DNA from 2 places in the Kitasatospora sp. NPDC059146 genome. Region 1 is predicted to be linked to the other one. Evidence: riboswitches for the same ligand, from Rfam matches in the RefSeq annotation. Region 1 holds a riboswitch; the other holds the start of a gene.

What was found. A riboswitch is a leader RNA that binds a small molecule or an ion and turns the genes downstream of it on or off. The one in region 1 is predicted to bind thiamine pyrophosphate.
Region 2: linked by a shared signal. The riboswitch ahead of thiO (glycine oxidase ThiO) and the one ahead of ACFXPX_RS09915 (purine-cytosine permease family protein) in region 1 are both predicted to bind thiamine pyrophosphate.

Annotation. Positions count from the first base shown of each region.
Region 1 is NZ_JBHZCY010000016.1:24,262-34,406, forward strand. It holds gene ACFXPX_RS09890 (PP2C family protein-serine/threonine phosphatase) at 1-93, opposite strand, end outside; gene ACFXPX_RS09895 (bifunctional DNA primase/polymerase) at 712-1,374, shown strand; gene ACFXPX_RS09900 (DUF5926 family protein) at 1,593-2,576, opposite strand; gene ACFXPX_RS09905 (ATP-binding protein) at 2,721-3,308, opposite strand; gene ACFXPX_RS09910 (glycerophosphodiester phosphodiesterase) at 3,550-4,374, opposite strand; gene ACFXPX_RS09915 (purine-cytosine permease family protein) at 4,454-5,866, opposite strand; TPP riboswitch at 5,859-6,007, opposite strand; gene ACFXPX_RS09920 (S1C family serine protease) at 6,216-8,120, shown strand; tRNA gene ACFXPX_RS09925 (tRNA-Ser) at 8,185-8,272, shown strand; gene ACFXPX_RS09930 (MerR family transcriptional regulator) at 8,448-9,275, shown strand; gene ACFXPX_RS09935 (MFS transporter) at 9,325-10,145, shown strand, end outside.
Region 2 is NZ_JBHZCY010000231.1:73-6,055, reverse strand. It holds gene pknB (Stk1 family PASTA domain-containing Ser/Thr kinase) at 1-1,545, opposite strand, end outside; gene ACFXPX_RS43190 (thiazole synthase) at 1,634-2,431, opposite strand; gene thiS (sulfur carrier protein ThiS) at 2,435-2,674, opposite strand; gene thiO (glycine oxidase ThiO) at 2,671-3,846, opposite strand; TPP riboswitch at 3,850-3,962, opposite strand; gene ACFXPX_RS43175 (NAD(P)/FAD-dependent oxidoreductase) at 4,086-5,285, shown strand; gene ACFXPX_RS43170 (Rv2175c family DNA-binding protein) at 5,328-5,693, shown strand; partial or broken gene ACFXPX_RS43165 (thiamine phosphate synthase) at 5,693-5,983, shown strand, end outside.

The sequences.
Region 1 (10,145 bases):
GTCGAGGACGGTGAGCCCGCCCGCACAGCCGGTCTCACCCGGCTCTGCGGGCGGCGTCGACGGCTGGGCGGCCGACGCGTGGGACTTGGTCATGCCGCCACTCCTGACGCGGTGCTACGTGCCATGCGAAACCCCCAGGTACGGCCAATGTGGAGCGAGCACGGCCAAAGGACGCGTTTCGCCTCGATTCGCTACTACTCGTCATTGATCGACAGCAATGCCACCACTTCTACACAGGCCATTCGGGGCATGTCCAGATCCAGGACGATGCGGTGGCCGGTTCCACGTCCGCGCGACCCGGTCGGAGGGCGCGCACCGGGCGCGGCGCGCCGGTCGGAGCCGGAGGCATGGAGCGAGCCGGGAGCGGGCAGAACCGAGGGGACGGACCGGGCGGCCGTCCGGATCGTATGTCCGCGCCGCCCGCGATCCGGGCTGGCCGGAAGTCTCTCACTCGTACGGTGGAACCAAGCGCGCCCGGGCGGCGTCCATCCGGTCGCATACGGGATTCTCGTTCCAGGGGCTGTTCCAGTGCGCGGCCCTTCTCATGTCGTGCTCCACACCGTGCTCCACGTCGTAGCCGCGCCGTCCGCCGTGCCGCCCGCCCCGTTCCGCGCCTTTCCGGGGCCGTGCCGCCGCGGGCCCCTGCGGCGGGTCCCGACGGATGTCGGTGGGGCGGAGCGAACCGAGCGGTCAGGGAAAGGAACGAGCGCCATGCGTGAGAACCCGAAGAGCCCGAGGAGCCGGTCGCAGGAGTCCCGGGAGCCGCAGGAGTCGTCCGCCCGGCTGGCCGCGGCCCTCACGGCCGCCGTCGAACACCGCTGGCCGGTGGTGCCCGGCACCGTGCTGTGCGGCGGCCGCTGTTCCTGCGGGGAGCCGGACTGCCCGGCGCCCGGCGCCCATCCGCACGACCCGTCCCTGCTGGCCGCCACCACGGACCCCCGGATGGTGCGCTGGTGGTGGGAGCGGCAGACCCCGGACGCGCCGGTGCTGGCCGCCACCGGCTCCGCGGTCTCGGCGGTCAGCCTGCCCGCGGCGGCCGGTGCCAGGGCGCTGGTCCACCTGGGCGCGCTGCGGCTGCCGCTCGGCCCGGTGCTCGCGATGCCGGGCCGCTACGCCCTGCTGGTGGCCCCGTACTCGCTCGACGCCCTGGGCGAGATGCTCGCCCAACTCCCTTCGGTGCCAGGATCGTTGCGCTACCACGGGCCGGGCGGCTTCCTGCCGCTGCCGCCCGGCGGCGGGGCCGGGAGGGTGCGCTGGGTGCTGGCGCCGCGGCCGGCCGCGGCCGGTGGGGTCCGGTTGCCGCAGGTCGGGCCGCTGCTGGGGGAGTTGGTGGAGGCGACGGTCCGGCTGGACAGCGGGCGCTCGACGTACTGACGGATCGCCGGGTCGGGCCGGACTCCGGGCCCGGTGGTGCGGGGCGTTCCGGAAAAAGAAAAGATCCGGCCGCTGGCGACGGGGGATGCACCAGCGGCCGGACTCTTTAGACAGTAACAAGGATCCGCGCCCGCGCCAATTTCCAAGACGCCCTCCAGGCCCGGAAATTGCGGCTTCCCGGCGACAATGTGACGCGTATCACCCGGATCCTGCGCGCTTTAGTTCAGGGTGACCTGACGGTTCACCAGGTTCGCGCGGGCGCGCCGCTCCTCGGCGGTCAGCTCGGTCGGGTCGGCGAGGACGGCGGCGAGCCGCTCGCCGAACTCGGCGGCCGGCTTCTCGCAGTCGGCGGCGGTCATGGCGAGCGGGAGGTCCCACACCGGGACGGTCAGGCCGTGCGCGCGGAACGAGCCCACCAGGCGGGTGTCCGCGCCGAGCGAGGCCTCGCCGGCGGCGTTCAGCCGGGCCAGCGCGTCCAGCAGCCGCTCCTCGGGCACGGTCATCACCCAGCGCAGGTGGTTCTTGTCCGGGGTGCCGCACCAGTAGGCGGCGTCGACGCTCGCGAGCTTCTCGGTCGGGATGGCGGAGGCGTTGGCGCGCTCCAGCGAGGCGGCGACCTCGCCGGTGGCGGTCTCGGCGTCCTCCAGCCAGAACTCGAAGCCGGTGTGCACGGTGGGCGTGAACGCGGCGGAGGCGTCCAGCAGGTCCTGGAGGCGGCGGCCGCCCGGGCCGGTCCGGCGGGCCGGGACGGGGCTGCCGGGCTCGGTGGCCAGGGCCAGCTCCAGGGCGTCCGCGAGGTCGCGGCTGAGGTCGCCCGAGGAGGACTGGGTCTGCAGGCCGAGCAGGATCGAGCCGTCGGGGCGGCGCAGGGCCGGCCAGGCCAGCGGCAGCACCGTCGCCAGGGTCACCGACGGGACGTCGCCCCCGGCGCTCGCGGTCACTCCGGCGGCCAGCGTCAGCGGCACCGTGGCGGCGGGCACCAGCTCGCGCAGCGCCACCCAGTCGGCCTCGCCCGGCAGGCCCTCGAACGGGCGGTGCACCAGCTCCTGCACGGCGTGCGAGGCCTCCCGGCCGTGGCACGCCTTGTAGCGGCGGCCCGAGCCGCAGGGGCAGTCCTCGCGGGCCCCGACCACGGGGATCTCACCCGTGACGGCGGTGGTGGACTGGCGCTGCGGCGCCTTCTTGGCGGCCTTCTTGCCCATGCTGCGGCTCTCCCGGGGACGGTGGTCCTGTTTCACGGGAAGCCTACTGAGGTTCCCCCGGCGCGCGGGAACGCGCCGGGGCGGGCGCCGGTCGGACGGGTGCCGTACGCCCTGGTACCGGTCGGACGGGTGCCGCTCGGACGGCTACGCGCTGCGGGCGGTGCCGCCCCCGGTGCGCCGGGCGTGCCGGGCGCGGGCGGGCAGCGCCGCCCAGACCGTGACCTCGCCGGGCGCGTCCCGGACGCCCCAGTCGCTGGCCAGCTGGTCGACGATGGCCAGGCCGCGGCCGCCGCGCGAGGTCAGCGAGGGGCTGGCGGGCAGCGGCCGGGTGGCCGCGCCGCCGTCGGTGACCTCCAGGGTGAGCACGCCGTCGGCGTGCATCTGCCAGCGGACCAGCACACCGCCGGCCGGCTCGGCCGTGTCGTCCTCGGGCTCCCGGCCGCCCGGTGCCGGGTGCGTCCCGGAGGGGACGCCGACCAGCACCTGGTCCACCACCTCCGCCCGGGCGCCGCGGCCCAGGGCGGGCAGCGGGCCGAGCGGACGGGCGTACCGACAGGCGTTGCTCAACAGTTCGGAAAGGATCAGAACAGCATCATCGATGACCGGTTCCGGTATCTGCCGGTCACCCAGATCTCGACGCAGTCGGCGCCGTGCGACCCCGACACTCGCTGGGCCGTGCGGCACTGCCATGGTCGATGAAGTCGGCACTTCACGCGCCACCATCAACGCCACCCCCGGACCTCCTTCAGCGTATGCCGAGGGATGGATGCCCCTTGGTAATGCGTCGGAAACGACTGTCGGAGGATCCTGCGGGCCCTTTTCCGGCGGCGCGACTCAGGGTCGACAAGAGGTCATTCCGTGCTCACCCTCCGTCGCCCGATCGCAAGAATTCCGGCAATACCGTGCGCGGAAGGTTTGACTGCCGACCAGGGTGATCAGGTTTCCCCGGGTACCCGGGGCGCCCGGCCCCGGCTCAGCGGCCGAGCTGGGCCAGCACCTCGGCGGGCCTGTTGGTGATGATCGCGGAGACCCCGAGCTCCAGGCAGAGCTCGACGTCGGCCGGCTCGTCCACCGTCCACACGTGCACCTCGTGGCCCAGCTCGCGCAGCCGGGGCACCAGCTGCGGCTTGGCCTTGATCAGCTCGATGCCGGGGCCGGCGATCCGGGCCCCGCCCGGCAGCGGCTGCCCGGGGCGCAGGCGGCCCAGCAGCGGCAGCATCCGTTCGATCAGGAACACCCGCCGGTAGTCGGGCGCGGCGGCGGCCACCCGGTTCAGCGCGATCGAGGAGAAGCTCATGATCCGGGCGGACGGGCGCTCGCCGTCCGGCGCGGTGCCGATCTTGTACCGCTCCAGGGTGCGCAGCAGCTCGGCCTCGACCCGGCCGCGGAACCGCACCGGGTGCTTGGTCTCGATCGCCAGGTCCACCGGGCGGCCGCAGTCCACCACCAGTTCGAGCAGCCGCTCCAGCCGCAGCACGCCGCGCAGCTCGGGGTCGGTGCTGGGCCGGCCGGTCTTCCAGGCGCCGAAGTCGTACGCCTCCAGCTCGGCCAGCGTCATCGCGGAGACGGTGCCGCGGCCGTTCGAGACCCGGCCGATCCGGCGGTCGTGCACGCAGACCAGGTGGCCGTCGGCCGTCACCCGCACGTCGCACTCGACGGCGTCCGCGCCCTCGTCGAGCGCGCGCCGGTACGCCGCGAGGGTGTGCTCGGGCAGGGCGTGGGAGGAGCCGCGGTGGGCGATCACCTGGACGGAGGGCGTGGTGCGCGCCGCCGCCGAGGGCAGTTCTGGGCTGGTCACGGCCCCAACGATAGGGGGCGCGGGTGAACCCGGGGCGAAGCCGGTCCCAACCTGCGGGGCCGGCTCCGCCCCCGGTGCGTCAGGCCCGGGCGGTGCGGCGGGTCAACGGGGTGAGGCCCCAGGTGACCAGCGCCGGCACCAGGAAGGCGAACAGCGAGGCCGAGGTCCACTCCTGCGGGGTGAAGTGCAGGGTCCGCTGGGCCGAGGTCCAGAAGTCCACCCATCCGTCGCCCACCGCGGTCGGCGCGATCAGCTGGTAGACGGCGAAGCCCAGCACCCACGGCAGCAGCATCAGCCAGCGGGACGGTGCCCGCTCGGAGAGGTCCCAGCCGTGCCGGCCGGCGCCGAAGAAGTAGTCCACCGCCAGCACCGCCAGCAGCGGTACGAAGACCGAGCCGATCAGGCCGAGGAAGTTGCTGTAGGTGTCGGTGAACCGGTCGATGCGCAGCGCCAGCACGGTGGTCAGCACGCCGATCCCGCCGCTCAGCACCCGGCGGTCCACCCGCGGCAGCAGGTTCTGCAGCGACATCGCGGTCGAGTAGACGTTGGCGAAGGACTGGTCGGTCTCGCGCAGCACCAGCACCAGGAGGAACAGCCAGCCGGCCCAGACACCGAGGAAGGAGTCGAAGATCCGGCTCGGGTCGCCGTCGGACTGGAGCAGCGCCATCAGGCCCAGCACGTAGCACCAGACCTGGGCGACGGTGTAGCCGGAGAAGCTGCCCCAGAAGGCCGACTTCGGGCTGCGCGAGTGCCGGGTGTAGTCGGCGGCCATCGGGACGAAGGAGATCGACACCGCGATCATCGCGTCGGTGGCGCCCAGGAAGCCGTGCCAGTTGCCCGCGCCCGGGTCCGGCACGCCCTGGCGGCCCAGCTGGACGGTGAAGTACACCATCGCGACCGCGACCGCCCCGGCCACGAAGCGGCGCAGCACCGCGATCGAGCCCAGCGGCCAGATCGTCAGCGCGGTGGTCAGCGCGCCCGCGAGCAGCACGAACAGCCAGCGGTAGTCGCTGGTGTGGGCGACGGTCTGGGCGCCCGCCGCGATGGTCAGCAGCTCGAACACGCCCCAGCCGACGCACTGGACGATGTTCAGCACGGTCGGCAGGTAGGACAGCCGGGTGCCGAACAGGCCGCGCAGGTTGGCCATCGCCGGGGCGCCGGTGCGGGCCCCGATCAGCGCGGCGACGCCGAGCATCGCGGTGCCGACCGCCGTACCGGTCACGATCGCCGTCACCGCGGCGGCCAGCGACAGCTCGCTGCCCTTCTCGCCGAGCACGGTCGCGGCGGTGGAGAAGCCGATCAGGCTGACGCCGAGGTTCATCCACAGCGCGAAGTGGTCCCGGAAGCGCAGGGTGCGCGGCGGCTCGGTGTCCAGGACCAGCGGTGCCTCGACGCGGTGGTCCAGCAGCGCGGCGCCGGCGCCGGCCGGGTCCGGCGGGAAATCCTTGGACGCGGGCGCGCCCGGAGAAGAGGATGGCGAAGCAGGCGGCATGGCCGATACTCCCTACGCCGGCATTACCCGGACAGGTTCCGGCGGTCAGCGCCCCCTCGACGGTCCGCCGGTCACTGGCCTGGCGTACGGTCGACATGCGCACTCTCAGCCTGGTCGGTCCAAGCTCCCGCGTGTCAGTTTGGAGCGACAGGCTAACCGGCACGGGTACGAACGCCAAAGGCCACGGGGTGCGCGGTCCGCATCGCGGGACGCCGGGCGGGGGTGGGGAGCCCCGGTTGTCGGTGGCGGCTAAGGATTCTTATGAGTTATTCAGAGGGGTCCTTACGGCAATCGAATCGCCGGTGCGAAAAACTATGGTCCTTGGTTCTGTCAGCTATGGAGGTCGTCCGTGAGCACCGAGCGCGAGGTTGGGCCCATCGGGCCGCAGGGGGAGCAGCCCGCGGGGGCCCCGGAGGCGGCGGGTGCCGTTCCCGACGGCACCGCTCAGGGCGGCCACAAGCCGACCATGGCCTTCAGCCGGGTTCCCGAGCCGAAGGACGAACCGGTGGACAACCCGGTGGCCGGGCCGGTGGACGGGTCGGCCGACGCCGCCCCGGCCGACAGCGGGCACCAGCCGACCATGGCGTTCGGCCGGGTCCCGGAGCCGGCCGCCGCGAGCGCGGCGGCCGAGGCCGCCCCGGCGGAGGGCGGGCACCAGCCGACCGTCGCCTTCACCAAGGTGCCCGCGCCGGAGGCCCCGGCCGCGCCGGCCGCGCCCGCCGTCGAGGAGCCCGCCGTCGACCCGGCCACCGGCTACATCGACGCCCCGCCGCCGGTCCTGCCGCCCGCGCCGCCCGCCCCGGCCCCGGTCGCCGCCGCTCCGGCCGCGCCCGCCCTGCCGCCGGGCACCCCGGGCACCAACCCGTACGCGACCCCGACCCACGGCGTGCCCGCCGCCGGCGCCCACGAGGGCTACGGCGTCCCGGCCGCCAACGCCCAGGAGCCGTACGGCGCCCCGGCCGCCGGTGCGCCCGTCGCGCCCGGCGCACCCGGTCACCACCCCTTCGGCGCCGGCCAGCCGCTCGGCGGCTGGGGCGGCGGCCACGACGCCGGCGCGGGCCACCCCGGCGGCCCCGGCGGTCCGTTCGGGTACCCCGCCGAGTACCCCGGCGGCCCGGGCGGCCACGGCCCGCGCAAGAAGCGCGGCGGCCTGGTGGCCCTGCTCGCGGCCGTCGCGCTGGTCGCCGGCATCGCGGGCGGCGCGGTCGGTGTGGTCGCCAGCGACCACGCGGGCAGCAGCAGCTCGGCGGACGACCACCGCAGCACCACCGTCCAGGCCAGCAACACCCAGAAGAACGAGCCCGTCCCCGGGTCGATCGCCGCCATCGCCCAGAAGGCGCTGCCCAGCGTCGTCACCATCAAGGCGCAGAACAGCACCGAGTCGGGTACCGGCACCGGCTTCGTCTTCGACACCGAGGGCCACATCCTCACCAACAACCACGTGGTCGCGCCGGCCCTCAACGGCGGCAAACTGACCGTCAAGTTCGCCGACGGCACCTCCTACACCGCCTCGGTGCTGGGCCACGCCGAGGGCTACGACGTCGCCGTGGTCAAGATCGACAACCCGCCGAAGAGCAAGCTGTCGCCGCTGCCGCTGGCCGACTCCGACAAGGTCAACGTCGGTGACGCCACCGTCGCGATCGGTGCGCCGTACGGCCTGGAGTCCACCGTCACCAGCGGCATCGTCAGCGCCAAGGACCGCCCGGTCGCCTCCGGCGACGAGACCGGCTCGCAGGCCTCGTACATGAACGCCCTGCAGACCGACGCCTCGATCAACCCCGGCAACTCCGGCGGCCCGCTGCTGGACTCCAGCGGCGCGGTGATCGGCATCAACTCGGCGATCCAGTCCAACGCCTCCGCCAACGGCCGGGCCGGCAGCATCGGCCTGGGCTTCGCCATCCCGATCAACCAGGCCAAGTGGGTCGCGGACACCCTGATCAAGACCGGCAAGCCGGTCTACGCCAAGCTCGACGTGCTGCGCAACGACGACTACAAGGGCGACGGCGCGCAGATCCAGACCAAGGACGTCCAGGGCCAGCCCGCCGTCACCCCCGGCGGCGCGGCCGACAAGGCCGGCCTCAAGCCGGGCGACGTGATCACCAAGCTCGGCGGCGCGCCGATCGAGAACGGTCCCGCCCTGGTCAGCCGGATCTGGACGCACAAGCCGGGCGAGACCGTCGACGTCGAGTACACCCGCAACGGCCAGACCATGACCACCAAGGTCACGCTCGGCCAGCGGGACGGCGATCAGTGACCCCCCGGGCCCGCGGAATCGTGTGCGCCGAAGGCCGTCGGACCCGTTAGGCTGACCTCCGCCTGGAGAGCTGCCCGAGCGGCCTAAGGGAACAGTCTTGAAAACTGTCGTGGCGTGACCCGTCACCGTGGGTTCGAATCCCACGCTCTCCGCCGGTAGGAGAAAACACCTGCTCAGGGCGGGTGCCGAGATCGTTTCGGCACCCGCCCTCGGTGTTTTCCGGGGCGGGCCGGCGGCGGGCCGGCGGTGGGCCGACGCGGGGTCGCGGCCGGGCCGGCGGCCGGGGGTTGACCCTGACACAGGGGGAGACGGTGGAGTGGGAGCACCATGTTGAACATCGGAGACTTCGCCGTCCACGGCCGGGTGTCGGTGCGGATGCTGCGCCACTACGACGCGATCGGCCTGCTCACACCCGCCAGGGTGGACCCGGCCACCGGGTACCGCTCCTACGAGGCGGGCCAACTCGCCCGGCTGAACCGGGTGATCGCGCTCAAGGAGCTCGGCTTCACGCTGCAGCAGGTGCGGGCCGTGCTGGACGAGCACCCGGACCCGGCCGAGCTGCGCGGGATGCTGCGGTTGCGGCGGGCCCAGCTCGCCGAGGCGATCGCGGCGGACGAGCAGCGGCTGGCCCGGGTGGAGGCGAGGCTCCGGACGATCGAGAGTGAGGGGAACATGTTCGAGCACGATGTCGTGGTGAAGCCCGTTCCGTCCGTGCGGGTGGCCCAACTGAGCGGTGTGGCGGCGAGTTACGCGCCGGAGGACATCACCCCGGTGATCGGCCCGCTCTTCGACGAGCTGTGCCGACGGGTGGAGCAGGCCGGGATCGAGGTGGTCGGGCCGTCCGTCGCCCGGTACGAGGACGGGCCGGAGGGCGACGGTTCGGTGGTCGTCCGGGTGGCCCTCCAGGTCGCGCCGTCCGTGCGGGCCGGCCGGGACGACATCGAGGTGGTCGACCTGGCGCCGATCGAGGAGGCGGTGACCATCGTCCACCGCGGCTCGATGGACGACGCGATGGGCAGCTTCCAGGCCCTGGCCCGCTACATCGACCAGAACGGCTACCGCTCGACCGGCTACGCCCGGGAGCGCTACATGGAGACCCCGGCCGACCGGTCCGGCTGGGTCGTCGAGTTCCAGGAACCGGTGGTCCGCAGGTAGCGGCCGCCGCTTGCCCTCGACCAGGTCGAGGGTCCTAGCGTCACCCGGCATGACCACCGCGACCTCCGCCGGGACGGCCCGGCGCACCGCCCTGCCCCGGCCGTACCTGCTCTGGCTGGCCGGGGCCCAGGCCGGGCTGCTGGGTGACGCCGCGCTGTCCTTCGCCCTCGGCTGGGCCGCCTCCGGGTACGGCGGCGGGGCGGCCGGGCTGGTGCTGACGGCGGTCACCGTGCCCCGTACGGTGCTGGTCCTGCTGGGTGGGGCGGTGGCGGACCGGTTCGGCGCCCGCCGGGTGATGCTCGTCGGGGACGCGGTGATGCTGGTGGTGACCGCCGCACTGGCGCTCGCGGTGGCCGGCGGCCGGGGCGCGCCGCTGTGGCTGCTGGTCGGGGCGGCCGTGGCGACCGGGGCGGTCGACGCGTTCCACCTCCCGGCGAGCGGCTCGATGCCGCGCCGGCTGGTGCCCGCGGACCGGCTGCCCCGGGCGCTCGCGCTGCGGCAGGCCGGCGGGCAGTGCGCGGTGCTGCTCGGGGCGCCGCTGGGCGGCCTGCTGGTCGCCGGGGGCGGGCTCGCGGGCGCGGCGGCGGCGGACGCGGTGAGCTTCGCGGTCGTCCTGCTGGTCCTGCTGCGGGTCCGGCCGGACCGGGAGGGGCCCGGTCCGGCTCCCGCCGCCGCCCCGGTGGGCCTGCTGCGGGAGGCGGGGGCGGGCGTCCGGCTGGCCCTGGGGGATCCGCTGCTGCGGGCCGCGCTGCTGCTGACCGGGGCCGCCGCGGGGGCGCTGCTGCCCGTGGTCTCGCTGCTCGGCCCGCTGCTCGCCCGGGCACACGGCTGGGCGGCGGGCACCGCCGGACTGGTGACCGCCGGTCAGGC
Region 2 (5,983 bases), on a different contig from region 1:
CTGCTGCCCGGCGGCCGGCGTGCTGCTGATCACCGAGCCCTCCGGCACGGTGTCGTTGTAGGTCTGGGTCACCCCGCCCCTGGTCAGCTGGGCGCCGGCCAGCGCGGCGGCCGCGTCGTCCGCGCTCCTGCCGGTGACGTCCGGCACGGCGATCCGCTTGGGGCCCTTGGAGAGGGTGACCGTCACCGGGTCGCTCTTGCGGGTGCGCGCGCCCACCCCGGGATCGGTGGAGATCACCTGCCCGGCCGGGACGGACTCGCTGAACACCTCCACGAAGCGGCCGTGCATGCCCTCGCCGTCCAGGACCCGCTGTGCCTGCGAGCGGTCCTTGCCGAGCACGCTCGGCACCGCGCCGTACAGCCCCTCGGAGATCCCGTAGGTGACCCCGCCGACCGCCAGCACCAGGGCGGTCAGCGCGGCCGCCCAGAGCAGCGGCTTGCGCGGGAGCCGGCGCGGTCGGCCGGGCCGACGGGTCCTGACCGGGGTCGGCTCGTCGTACGGGCGGGGCTCGACCAGCAGCTGGTCCATCAGCTCGGCCGGCACCTCCAGCACGCTGGTGCGCTCGGCCGGCGGGGCGTCGGCGGGCCCGGGGAGCGGCTGGATCACCGAGGTCGGCTCGCTGGTCGGGTAGCGCGGGCTGGGGTGGGTGGAGGCCGGCGGCTCGGCGTCCAGCTCCTCCGGGGTGAGCGTGCGGCGGACCCGCTGGAGGGCGGCGAGCAGCTCCACCGCGTCGTACGGGCGGGCGTCGGCGGCCCGGGCGCAGGCGCCGGCCACTATGGCGTCCAGCGCCGGGGCGACGGCGGGGGCGGTCAGCGAGGGGGCGGGGACGTCCTCGTGCAGGTGCTTGTACATGACCTGGACGGGGTTGTCGCCGGTGTGCGGGCGGCGGCCGGTGAGCATCTCGTACAGCAGGATGCCGGCCGCGTAGACGTCCACCCGCTGGTCGGTGGGGGCGTCCGGGAGGATCTGCTCGGGGGCCAGGTAGGAGACCGTGCCCATGACGGTGCCGCCGGTGGCGGTGCTGGTCGAGGTGGGCGCGCCGTCGGCGCTGCCCAGCACCCGGACCAGGCCGAAGTCGGCGACCTTGACCAGGCCGCTCCCGGTGATCAGCACGTTCTCCGGCTTGACGTCCCGGTGGACCAGCCCGGCCCGGTGGGCGGCGCCGAGGGCGGCGAGCACCGGCTCCAGCACGTCCAGCGCGGCCCGGACGGACAGCGCGCCGCGGTCGCGCAGCAGGTCGCGCAGGGTGCGGCCGGGCACGTACTCCATGGCGAGGAAAACGTTTCCGCCGTCCGCGCCCTGGTCGAAGACGTTGACCACGTTGGGGTGGGTGAGCTTGGCGACCGCCTTGGCCTCGCGGATGAAGCGGGCGGTGAAGCCCTCGTCCCCGGCGAGCTGGGGGTGCATCACCTTGAGGGCGACCACCCGGTCCAGCCGGGTGTCGGTGGCCCGGTACACGGTGGACATCCCGCCGGTCGCGATGCGCTGCTCGACCCGGTACCGGTTGTCGAGCACGGTGCCGATCAGGGGGTCGTGCAGTGCCATGTCCACTCGGGGGAGTCTAGTGCGGCGGGCGGGGGCCGGTCCCGGCGGACACCGCCTCCGGGACCGGCTTGTGACATCCGCGACGGGTTCAGAACGCGGGCCGCTCGCGGGTGTCCAGGTCGGCGCGGCCGGCCATCGCCGAGGAGGCCTCGGCGTGGAAGCGGCGCGGGATGCGGCCGGCCCGGTGGGCGAGCCGGCCCGCCTCGGCGGCGTGCCGCATCGCCTCGGCCATCAGCACCGGGTCCTGGGCCCGGGTCACCGCGGAGGCGAGCATCACCGCTGCGCAGCCCAGTTCCATCGCCAGCGCGACGTCGGAGGCGGTGCCGGCGCCCGCGTCCAGGATCACCGGGACGCCCGCACTCTCCACGATCAGCTGGAAGTTGTGCGGGTTGCGGATGCCCAGCCCGGAGCCGATCGGCGAGCCCAGCGGCATGATCGCCGCACAGCCGACGTCCTCCAACTTGCGGGCCAGCACCGGGTCGTCGTTGGTGTACGGGAGCACCGTGAAGCCGTCGTCGACCAGCGTCTCGGCGGCCTCCAGGGTCTCGATCGGGTCCGGCAGCAGGGTCCGCTCGTCGGCGATCACCTCCAGCTTCACCCAGTCCGTGCCGAGCGCCTCGCGGGCCAGCCGGGCGGTCAGCACCGCCTCGCCGGCGGTGAAGCAGCCGGCCGTGTTGGGCAGCACCCGGATGCCGTTGCGGGTCAGCACGTCCAGGACGGAGCCCTGGGTGCTCGCGTTCACCCGGCGCATGGCCACGGTGGTCAGTTCGGTGCCGGAGACGAGCAGGGCGCGCTCCAGGACCTCCAGGCTCGGCGCGCCGCCGGTGCCCATGATGAGCCGGGAGGAGAAGGTCGTCCCGGCGATGGTCAGCAGGTCGTCGGCCATGGTTCAGCCTCCCTGGACGGCGGTCAGGATCTCGATCCGGTCGCCGCTGCCCAGCGTCGTCCCGGGCCACGAACCGCGCGGCACCACGGCCTCGTTGAGGGCGGCGGCGACGCCGGTGTTGGCGGCGCTGACGGTGGCCACCAGTGCGGCGAGGGTGGTGGCGGCGGGCACCCGGCGGGGCTCGCCGTTGACGGTCAGGGCGATCTCGTTCGGGGCGGTCTCGTTCGGGGCGGTCTCGGTCATGCGCAGGCCTTCGCGACGGGGGTTTCGGGGGAGAACCGGGTCGGCGTGAACGGCCGTGCCAGGTCGGGGACTTCGCCGGTCGCCAGGTAGTCGGCGAGCAGGTCGGCGGTGACCGGGGTGAGCAGCACGCCGTTGCGGTAGTGGCCGGTGGCGGCGACCAGTCCGGGCAGTGCGGTCGGGCCCAGCAGCGGGGCGTTGTCCGGCGAGCCGGGGCGCAGCCCGGCGGAGGTCTCGCGCAGCGGGAGTTCGGTGATACCCGGTACCAACTCGTGGGCGTCGCGCAGGAGTTCGTACACCCCGCCGGCGGTGACGGTGGTGTCGTAGCCCTGTTCCTCGGTGGTCGCGCCGATCACCAGCTCGCCGTTCTCCCGGGGGACGAGGTACAGGTGCTGCCCGCGCACCACCGCGCGGACGTTGCGGGACAGGAACGGCCGGTAGGCCTCCGGGACGTGCAGCCGGACGATCTGCCCCTTCACCGGGCGTACCGCGGGCAGTACGCCCTCGGGCAGGCCGGGCAGCCGGTGGCTGTGCGGGCCGGCGGCGAGGACCACCTGCTCGGCGGCCAGGGACTCCCCGTCGTCCAGCCGGGCGCCGACCGCGCGGCCGCCGTCCACCAGCAGCTCGACGGCCTCGGCCCGGTGCAGCCGGACGCCGGCCCGCTCGCAGGCGGCGACCAGGGCGGTGAGCAGCCGGCGCGGATCCACCTGGTGGTCGTCCGCGACGTGCAGGCCGCCGCGCACGCCGGGGGCGAGCATCGGCTCCAGTCGGCGGGCCTCCCGGCCGGTCAGCCAGCTGGAGTCCAGGCCCAGCCGCAGGTGGAAGGCGTGCAGTTCGCGCAGTTCCGCGCGGTCGTCGGAGTCCAGCGCGACGGCGATGGTGCCGCACCGGCGGTAGCCGGTGTCCAGGCCGCCGCTGGCCTCGGTGAGCTCGGCGGCGAAGGACTCGTACCGCCGGTTGGAGGCCGTCCCCAGGTGCAGCAGCGGCTCCTCGCCGTACTGCAGCTCGGTGACCGGGGCGAGCATCCCGGCGGCGACCCCGGCCGCCCCCCGGCCGTGGCCGGGGTCGACCACGATCACGTTCCGCAGCCCGCGTTGCGCGGCGCGCCAGGCGACCGCGAGGCCGATGACGCCCCCGCCGATCACCAGCACGTCGGCGCGGCTGCCCGATGGCATGCGTGACAAAGCTGCTCTTCTCCCTTCGCCGGTATGACCCGGATCAGGTTCGGACGGTCGCAGGCCGTGCCAGCCCGCCTCTCAGCCCGGTCCGCCGGGCTCCCGTGTGGTGCGTCCACCTTAACTCCGGGGATCGGCCCGCCCGAAGGGCCGTGCGAGGCGTGAGACGGGGCCGCCCGCCCGGCTCCGCGGATGAGCGGCTCAGAGCCGGTTCAGCGGCGCTGGGTACAGTGACGGGCGTGGCAGAGCTGAGCGGAACGGATCGGGTGGTCGTCGTCGTCGGGGCCGGGCTGGCCGGGGCGCAGTGCGCCCTGCAGCTGCGGCAGGGCGGCTGGCGGGGGCGGATCGTCCTGGTCGGCGAGGAGCGGCACGCGCCGTACGACCGGCCGCCGCTCTCCAAGGACGTGCTGCTCGGCAAGGCCGACGCCACCACCCTGGACATCGACTACGGGCGGCTCGGTATCGAGCTGCTCACCGGCCGCCGGGCCACCGGGCTCGCCCCCGGCGTGCTGCACACCGACGGCGGGGACCTCCCGTACGACGCGCTGGTGATCGCCACCGGCGCCACCCCGCGCGCCCTGCCCGGAGCCGAGCGCGCCCATCTGCTGCACACCCTGGACGACGCCCTGGCGCTGCGCGCGCTGCTGCGCCCCGGCCTGCGGCTGGTGCTGGTCGGCGCGGGCTGGATCGGCGCCGAGGTGTCCACCGCCGCGCGGCAGGCCGGCTGCGAGGTCACCGTGGTCGAGGCCGGTCCGGCGCCGGTGCCGGGCGCGCTGCCGACCGGGGTCGGCTCGGCGATGGCCGCCTGGTACGCCGAGGCCGGGGTCGACCTGCGCTGCGGGGTCGGGGTGGCCGCCGTCGAGCCGGGGGCGGTGCTGCTGGCCGACGGCTCCCACCTGCCCGCCGACGAGGTGGTGGTCGGCATCGGCGCCCGGCCCGCGACCGGCTGGCTGGCCGGCTCGGGCGTCGAGCTGGACGCCTCCGGCGCGGTCGTGGTGGACGGGCGGCTGCGCACCGGCCTGCCCGGGGTGTTCGCGGCCGGGGACTGCGTCAGCTACCCCTCGGCGCGCTCCGGCGCCCGGCTGGCCGTCCAGCACTGGGACCACGCGCTGCAGTCCGGCTCCGCCGCGGCCGCCGCCGTGCTCGGGGCGGACACGCCGTACGACCCGGTGCCGTACTTCTGGTCCGAGCAGTTCGGGCGGATGGTCCAGTACGCCGGCCGGCACGCCGAGGGCGACGAACTGCTGTGGCGCGGCAGCCCGCAGGAGTCCGCGTGGTCGGTGCTCTGGCTGCGCGACGGGGTGCCGAGCGCGCTGCTGGCCGTGGACCGGCCGCGCGACCTCACCCAGGGCCGGAAGCTGATCGAACGCGGTGCGGTGCTCGACCGGGCGCTCGCCGCGGACCCCTCGGTGGCGCTCAAGGGAGCCGTCGCCGGGTAGCACTTGGTGCGCGGCGGGCCGCGGAGGTGGCAGTCTGGTGGCGTGAGTGAGATCGAAAGCAAGATTGAAGCCCTGGTCACCGAGTGGGTGTACCTGCCCGACATCTCGGAGCAGTGGGGGGTCCGGGTCACCGAAGTGCGTGACCTGGTCAAGAACGGTGGCCTGATCGCCGTCCGGCGCGGGCCGAACAAGTCGCTGCAGGTCCCGGCGGCGTTCATCGACGGCCAGGGGCTGGTCAAGCACCTGTCCGGCACCCTGACCGTCCTGCGGGACTGCGGGTACAACGACGTGGAGATCCTGGAGTGGCTCTTCACCGAGGACCCGTCGCTGCCCGGCAGCCCGATCCAGGCGCTCCGGGAGAACCGCGGCACCGAGGTCAAGCGCCGCGCCCAGGCGATGCTGATCTGATGGCGGCGGACACGCTGCGGGCCCGCCTGGCCGACGCCCGGCTCTACCTGTGCACCGACGCCCGGCGCGAGCAGGGCGACCTGGCCGAGTTCCTGGACGCGGCGCTGGCCGGCGGGGTGGACATCGTCCAGCTCCGTGACAAGGGCCTGGAGGCCAAGCAGGAGCTGGCGGCGCTGGAGGTCTTCGCCGACGCCTGCCGCCGGCACGGCAAGCTGCTGGCCGTCAACGACCGCGCCGACGTCGCCCACGCGGCCCGGCCCGACGTGCTGCACCTCGGCCAGGACGACCTG